2 regions of the Alteromonas sp. ABV2_168 genome follow, and region 2 is predicted to be linked to the other one. Evidence: predicted binding sites of a transcription regulator. Region 2 holds the regulator's gene; the other holds the start of a gene.

Region 1 (3,571 bases), on a different contig from region 2:
TCACTTAATGTCCTGATTAATTACGACTTATGAACAAAGTGTACAACCCAACTTCCCGGCTGTCTACTTAACCTGTGCCTGTTTTGCTGCCAGCGCACGTTGACGCTGCTCTTCTGCTTTTTCCTGACGACGTTTTTCCATTGCCAGTCTGGCATCAGAACCCACGTGCTCTTCGCTGCGTGCTTTCGCCAGCTGAACCTGTTTTTCACGCTCGCGGAAGCGGGCAATCTGGTCGTCACTGTGTGTACCGTGACAATGGGGGCAACTCACACCCGGCTCGTACTTATCAGACTGTTTGTCTTCTTCAGTAATCGGCAAACGACAGGCATAACAGGCATCGTACTGACTTTTCTGTAAATCATGATTTACCGCAACACGGTTATCAAATACAAAGCAGTCACCTTCCCATAAAGACTCTTCTGCCGGCACATCTTCCAGATATTGCAGAATACCGCCTTCCAGGTGATAAACCTCATCAAATCCCTGCTCTTTCAGGTAAGCCGTGGACTTTTCACAGCGGATACCGCCAGTACAGAACATGGCCACCTTCTTATGCTTTTCCGGGTCCATGTTATCTTTCACATAGTCAGGAAATTCACGGAAGGTCTTTGTTTTTGGATCGACGGCATGTTTGAAAGTACCGATTTCAATCTCGTAATCGTTGCGGGTATCAATGACCAGCACGTCAGGATCACTGATAAGGTCGTTCCAGTCTTTGGGTTTAACGTATGTACCCACCGTATGGCGGGGATCAATACCTTCCACACCCATTGTCACAATCTCTTTTTTCAGTTTTACCTTGGTGCGGTAGAACGGCTGCTCTTCATGCAGGGATTCTTTGTAAGAGATAGGGTTGATTCGCGGGTCGCTGTTCAGATAAGCGAGTAAGTTATCAATCCCTTCCCGGGGACCGGAAACTGTGCCATTGATGCCTTCGCTGGCAAGCAATAATGTGCCTTTGATACCCTGCTCTTCCATCTTTTCGAGGAGCGGCTGGCGCATGGCTTCATAGTTTTCAAGCGCAACGAATTTGTACATCGCGCAAACGATATATTGAGTCATTTTATATTTACCTTTGCTGATTGGAGCGTAAGACCAGTGCAAATTGCGGCGCGAAATATACCAGAACGTGTGCGATTTTCCAAATCAGCTCTGGATGTAACGAAAATAAGCGCTTCTTCAGGCAATAAGCAATGAGGAAGAACCGCTTATCACCTCATCCAGCATAGTTTCGTCTACAGGTTCCGGCGCGCGGGAAATATGCTGCAACCGCATACGGGTTGCCAGACTGCAATTTTCCTTAACTTCGGGAGGAATGAGCGTGGCATTGTCATGGGCACTTAACGGATCAGGATGCATAGACTGCCATAATGAAAAGGCCGCCGCTGAGCCGGAATTCGCCATCTTTGCCGTGGTATTGAGCGCCAGATAGTCTGCATCAGAGGGTTTAAGCGGTGGCCGTTTGTAGTGATTCAGACGGTCGGGAAAATAAGGATCGCCGGTAACCTCGTCTGCCTCTGCAGGTAACAGTGAAAAGTGCTCAGCACCGGGCTGACAATGCATGGCAAGGAACAGGGAGAACTGCGCGCCTTTACCTGCCGCGCGGGCAAGCTCCCCGTTCCATTCACGATCAGGGATCAGTGCCGGTAGCCGGCCAGAGTCAAAGGGTAAATCAGGGGTACTCATACTGTGCTTATCGGCATTGACCGGGATAACTAAAGACAGATCCGTACAAATTTACATACTTGAACTTTAGGCGTAATGGTCCGATCATTATACTAAAGTCTGATTTCAGGGTAACAGGTAGATGAATTACGCAGATAAACGTGTACTGATTATAGAAGATCAGCGCCCTTTTCTGCTGGTTTTGCGGGGTCTGCTGCATTCTATGGGTGCAACCGAAGTTGTCACGAAATCCTCCGCAGAGCAGGCGTTATCCCTGTGCCGGAAACGCAAGTTTGATATCATCATCAGCGACCTTCATCTGGGCTCTGACAAAAAGAACGGTTTTGAATTTATCGAAGAGCTGCGTAGTCAGAAACTGGCAAAACCCTCAGCCATTGTGATGTTGATCAGTGCTGACAGCACCCGTCCCTTCGTACTGGGCTCTATTGATCGCGGACCTGACGACTACCTGATAAAACCCTTTTCCCAAAACCAGCTGAAAACCCGTCTTGAACGGGCCTGGAAAAAACGCCAGGCCCTGCTGCCCGTTTATCATGCGCTTCATGAAGGCGATACTGCCCTTGCCCGAAAGCAGGCGGAAAAATTACTTGCTACTAACCGGCCTTACCGTGGTTCGGTTGCACAACTGCTCACCGGCATTTGCTGGCAACAGAAAGATTTCGCCGGTGCTCTGAACGTACTGAGCGATTTTGATACAGACAGACCTGTGCCCTGGTTGCAACTGGCACTGGCTAAAAACTGGTTGAAAATGAATGAGCGGGACAAGGCCCTTTCTATGGCACAAAGCGTTCTGCAACGTAACCGTTTCAGTGCCGAAGCTTATGACGTGGTGGCAGAATGCCAGTTACTCAATAACGACACTGAGCGGGCTGCAGAAACCATACGTCATGCCATCAAAATTTCCCCTTACTGCACAGAGCGTCATCACATTGCCTGTCATATCGCCCGTCAACACAAAGATTTTGTGCTGGCCAGTGAAAGTGCGCAGGCAATCTGGTTGTTGTCCCGTAAAACGGTGAAAGAGCATGCGGATATCTGGTGCAGCTACATTCGCAGCATTCTGGAAGTAGCGGAAAACGCTGAAGATAAGAAAACCCGTAACCGCTATCAGCAAGAAGCCCATCTTGCCGTGCAGCGGGGTAAATTTGACGATTACCTCAGCCGTCATAACGACGAATTCGATTTCGTGATCTATGAACAAATATTCACAGCCCGGCTTCACAGTATTGAAGGAAAGCTCATTGAAGCTAAGCGGGCGTTGAACAGTGGCCAGGAAGCGATACAGCACAAATACGAGTCTTATCCGCAAACCTATGCGCCGGACAGTTTGAAAGTGATGTATGCCATCGGCGAATATGATGAAGCAGACGCTCTGGTGAATGTAATTCGCTCAGGTAACCTGCACGATTCTGTAAAACAGATGCTGGATACCGACAAGCAAAAGGCTGCTGAAAAACAACAGCTTTACTCTATGCATAACAAAGAAGGCATTGAACATTATCAGCAGGGCGATTTTAAAGCGGCACGCACGTCTTTCACCAAAGCCCTGCAGTTTGCACCGGTGAATACCGGGGTTGCCCTCAACCTGCTGCAATGCGTGATTAAACTGCTGAACACCGATACTAAAGAGCAGCCGGCTTTATTAACAGACAGCAAGCGGTTGCTGAAACTGCTGGATGGTATGTTCATGAAGCCTCAGTTCCTGCAAAAGTTTGAGGAACTGAGAGCAGAATTATCAGGACTTACCGGAAAGGCTGCCTGATAACACTTTAACAGGCTTTTTCCTTCCCAGCGCGGCCATCATCGAGCCGGTGACCACCAGTAATGCTCCGCCATAAGCAACCGTGTCCAGTTCCGGCTGGTGAAAGGTATCAGGCATAATTTT
Region 2 (3,571 bases):
CATCGCCACCAAACTGTCCTTTACCGTGAAGCTCGTCTAACAGAGCCTCAAATTCATCATCGGTGATATCTTCACCATCTCCGCCTGCCGCTGCTGCCGGAGCGGGCGCAGGTGCAGCTGGCTTAGAAGGTGCATCTACTGACGGTCTGCCGGGCGCACCGGAACCATGCAGCTGGTCCAGTAATGCTTCAAATTCATCTTCGCTGATATCTTCAATGCTGTTATCACCGGCAGGCTCTGCAACAGCGGCGGCTTCCGGTGCAACCGGTACCTCTTCAACTATCAGCTCAGGTTCTTCTGCTACCGGCACTTCTTCTGCCGGTGCTGCCGTTTCCCCGCCAAAAATATTTTCGCCGGGGGCTTCTGGCTTGCTCAACTTATGCAGAACATCAACAAGATTTGAATCAGCGGCTTCGAGTGGTTCACGGGCTTTTACCCGCTCAAACATTTCCACTACGACGTCTGTCGCTTGCAGAATGACATCCATTAATTCCGGCGTCAGTGTACGCTGGCCATTACGCATTACGTCAAAGACGTTTTCTGCGCCGTGACAAATCTCAACCAGTTCAGTCAGAGATAAGAAACCTGCGCCACCTTTTACCGTGTGATATCCACGGAAAATCGCGTTGAGGAGGTCAGCGTCTTCCGGATTATTCTCCAGGTCAACTAACTGTTCCTGTAATTGTTCCAGGATTTCTCCGGCTTCGACCAGAAAGTCCTGTAATATATCCTCATCAACATCAAACGACATTCATTCGCTCCCCTAAAAACCAAGGCTCGACAGGAGATCATCCACGTCATCCTGGCCTTGTACTACGTCATCCCGCTTCTCAGCGTTCATGATTGGCCCTTCCGCTTCAACAGCGTCCGGCTTGTTCGTGGTGCTCTGTGCTTTAACAGGTGCATCCCGTTCACCGAACACGGTCAGCATGTTCACAAGGCTGTCTTCGACTTCTTTCACCAGGTCAATCACTCTGCGAATAACCTGGCCTGTCAAATCCTGATAACCCTGTGCCATTAATACTTCGGTCAAAAGGCTGTTAAGTTTAGAAGAATCTTTCGACATGTCCTTAAACAGGGCGTCGATATCCATACATAAACTCTTGAATTCACCGAGCTCAATCTGACGGGTCATAAGCTTTTGCCATTCAGGCTCAAGCGTTGTGATCCGGTCTGATAAAGATTCAGCAATGGGCATACAGGACTCTACAGCGTCCATTGTAGTATTAGCCGCTTTTTCAGTTTCTTCAATAACGTAGGTGAGACGCGTTTGCGCATCAGGAATATCATCATTAGCCAGACCAGCAATTCGCTCGTCTAACTGGAAGGTGTTGAGGGCGTCATGAAGTTGACGGGTTAGTTTGCCAACTTCAGCAAAAAGTTCGACAGACTCTTTGGCAGATACAGCTTCAAGCAGGGCGTTGGCGGAATCGTCATCGCCCTGCTCAAGATATGCTACCAGCTGTTTTGCTTCTTCGAGCGAAATAGGGACTTTTTTAGTAGGAGACATCCAGTAATCCTCTTCTCTGGCGGGAGCGGCTGGATCAACCTAAACGCTCAAAAATCTTGTCGAGTTTTTCCTTAAGTGTAGCGGCTGTGAAAGGCTTCACAACATATCCGTTTACACCTGCCTGTGCTGCAGCAACGATTTGCTCTTTTTTCGCTTCAGCTGTCACCATCAATACTGGCAAGTGCTTGAGTTTGTCGTCTGCACGAATAGCGCGTAACAGGTCGATACCCTGCATACCTGGCATGTTCCAGTCGGTCACGACAAATTCAAAGTCGCCTTGCTGGAGCATGGGGAGGGCCGTACTTCCATCGTCAGCTTCCTGAATATTGGAAAATCCAAGATCTTTAAGCAGGTTCTTTATGATTCGTCTCATAGTAGAGAAGTCGTCTACTACAAGAATTTTCATACTCTTGTCCAAAATAGCCTCCGGTGAGGATTATCAATCGTTATTAATATTAGTATGTTTTATTCTTCTGCCTGCCATGATTGCATTCGGGCTTTTAGTTTTAACATGGCCTGGCTATGAATCTGGCTGACCCTTGACTCACTGACTTCAAGAACTTCACCGATTTCACGTAAATTCAGTTCTTCATCATAGTACAGGGACAGTACAATTGCTTCCCGTTCAGGTAATGTTGTGATGGCATGCGCCAACGCCTTTTGAAACGCCCCCTGCATTAAATCTTCGAGGGGTGAATCATTACCTTTATTCTGTTCTGTGCTGATTACATCTTCTGACACACCCAGGTCTTCAATACCGACAAGTTTACCGGCATTCACCTCGTTAAGCATTTGATGATAATCATTAATACTGACATTTAGCTTAGCAGCAATTTCTGTATCACGCGCGTCTCTGCCAGTTTCTCTTTCAACTTGTGTTATGGCTTCCGTAATAGCACGGCTATTTTTATGCACTGAACGGGGTGTCCAGTCGCCCTTACGGATTTCATCCAGCATAGCACCACGAATACGGATGCCTGCGAAGGTTTCGAAACTGGCCCCTTTCGAGCCGTCGAAATTTCTGGCTGCTTCAAGCAATCCGATCATCCCTGCCTGAATCAGGTCATCCACCAGCACACTGGCAGGCAAACGCGCCATCAGGTGATGGGCAATACGTTTTACAAGGGATGCATGGCGCTCGACCAGCTGCGACTTGTCGGTCTGCTGCTGGTAAGCTGCCGCTTTACTATTCAACGTTGGCTTCCTACTGCTTGCTTCGTCACCAGTTGTTCAATGAAAAATTCCAGGTGACCACCCGGCTGAGCCGGTACCGGCCAGTTAAGCGCTTTGGTGGCTAACTGACTAATCGCGACGGCCGCAGGAGAACCGGGAAATGCATCCACAATAGCGGTTTGCTTTCTGACTGCCCGACGAATATTTTCGTCGAAAGGTACAGTTGCCACCAATTCTAGTGCCACGTCCAGGAATCTGCCTGTCACTTTTGATAACTTGCTGAATAATTCCTGCCCTTCACGGATGTCCCTAACCATGTTTGCCACAATTTTAAAACGGAACACGCCGTGCTCACGGTTTAAAATTTTAATCAATGCGTAGGCATCGGTCAGAGAAGTCGGTTCGTCACAAACCACGACCATGATGTCCTGCGAGGCACGGGAGAAACTCAATACCATATCGGAAATACCGGCAGCGGTATCTACAATCAGCACGTCAATCTGCGACCGCAACTCACTGAAAGCACGGATTAATCCGGCATGTTCTGTGGGCGATAACTCAGTCATTGCCTGAGTACCTGAAGTCGCCGGAGCGATTTTAATACCGTGAGGTCCGGTTACCAGAACATCATCAAGTGTGCATTCACCGGATAATACGTGAGAAAGGTTCTTCTCAACACGCAGACCCAGCATGACGTCAACGTTCGCTAATCCTAAATCGGCATCGAGTACCATGACCCGCTTACCTTGCTTAGCCATAGCAATCGCCGTGTTTAATGTAATGTTGGTTTTACCAACACCACCTTTGCCGCCGGTAACGGCAATAACCTTTATGAGGCGTGATTGATTCATCTTTCGTAAGCTACTCGCTTGATCTTCGATCATACTG

Evidence for each region. The regulator FliA, encoded in region 2, starts transcription of late flagellar genes. The targets are predictions, from matches to a motif close to CTAAAGNTNNNNNNNNNNNNGCCGATA.
Region 1: a site for FliA is predicted at 1,695-1,721, ahead of ACXAH4_RS18045 (VC2046/SO_2500 family protein). Genes of this name have one in related genera too.

What each region holds. Positions count from the first base shown of each region.
Region 1 covers NZ_JBSWYQ010000013.1:129,515-133,085, reverse strand. The annotation lists gene ACXAH4_RS18055 (EF-hand domain-containing protein) at 1-4, opposite strand, end outside; gene trhO (oxygen-dependent tRNA uridine(34) hydroxylase TrhO) at 64-1,062, opposite strand; gene ACXAH4_RS18045 (VC2046/SO_2500 family protein) at 1,180-1,686, opposite strand; gene ACXAH4_RS18040 (response regulator) at 1,808-3,448, shown strand; gene ACXAH4_RS18035 (DMT family transporter) at 3,422-3,571, opposite strand, start outside.
Region 2 covers NZ_JBSWYQ010000015.1:50,354-53,924, forward strand. The annotation lists gene ACXAH4_RS19025 (chemotaxis protein CheA) at 1-751, opposite strand, end outside; gene ACXAH4_RS19030 (protein phosphatase CheZ) at 764-1,510, opposite strand; gene cheY (chemotaxis response regulator CheY) at 1,545-1,928, opposite strand; gene ACXAH4_RS19040 (RNA polymerase sigma factor FliA) at 1,976-2,704, opposite strand; gene ACXAH4_RS19045 (MinD/ParA family protein) at 2,701-3,567, opposite strand; gene flhF (flagellar biosynthesis protein FlhF) at 3,564-3,571, opposite strand, start outside.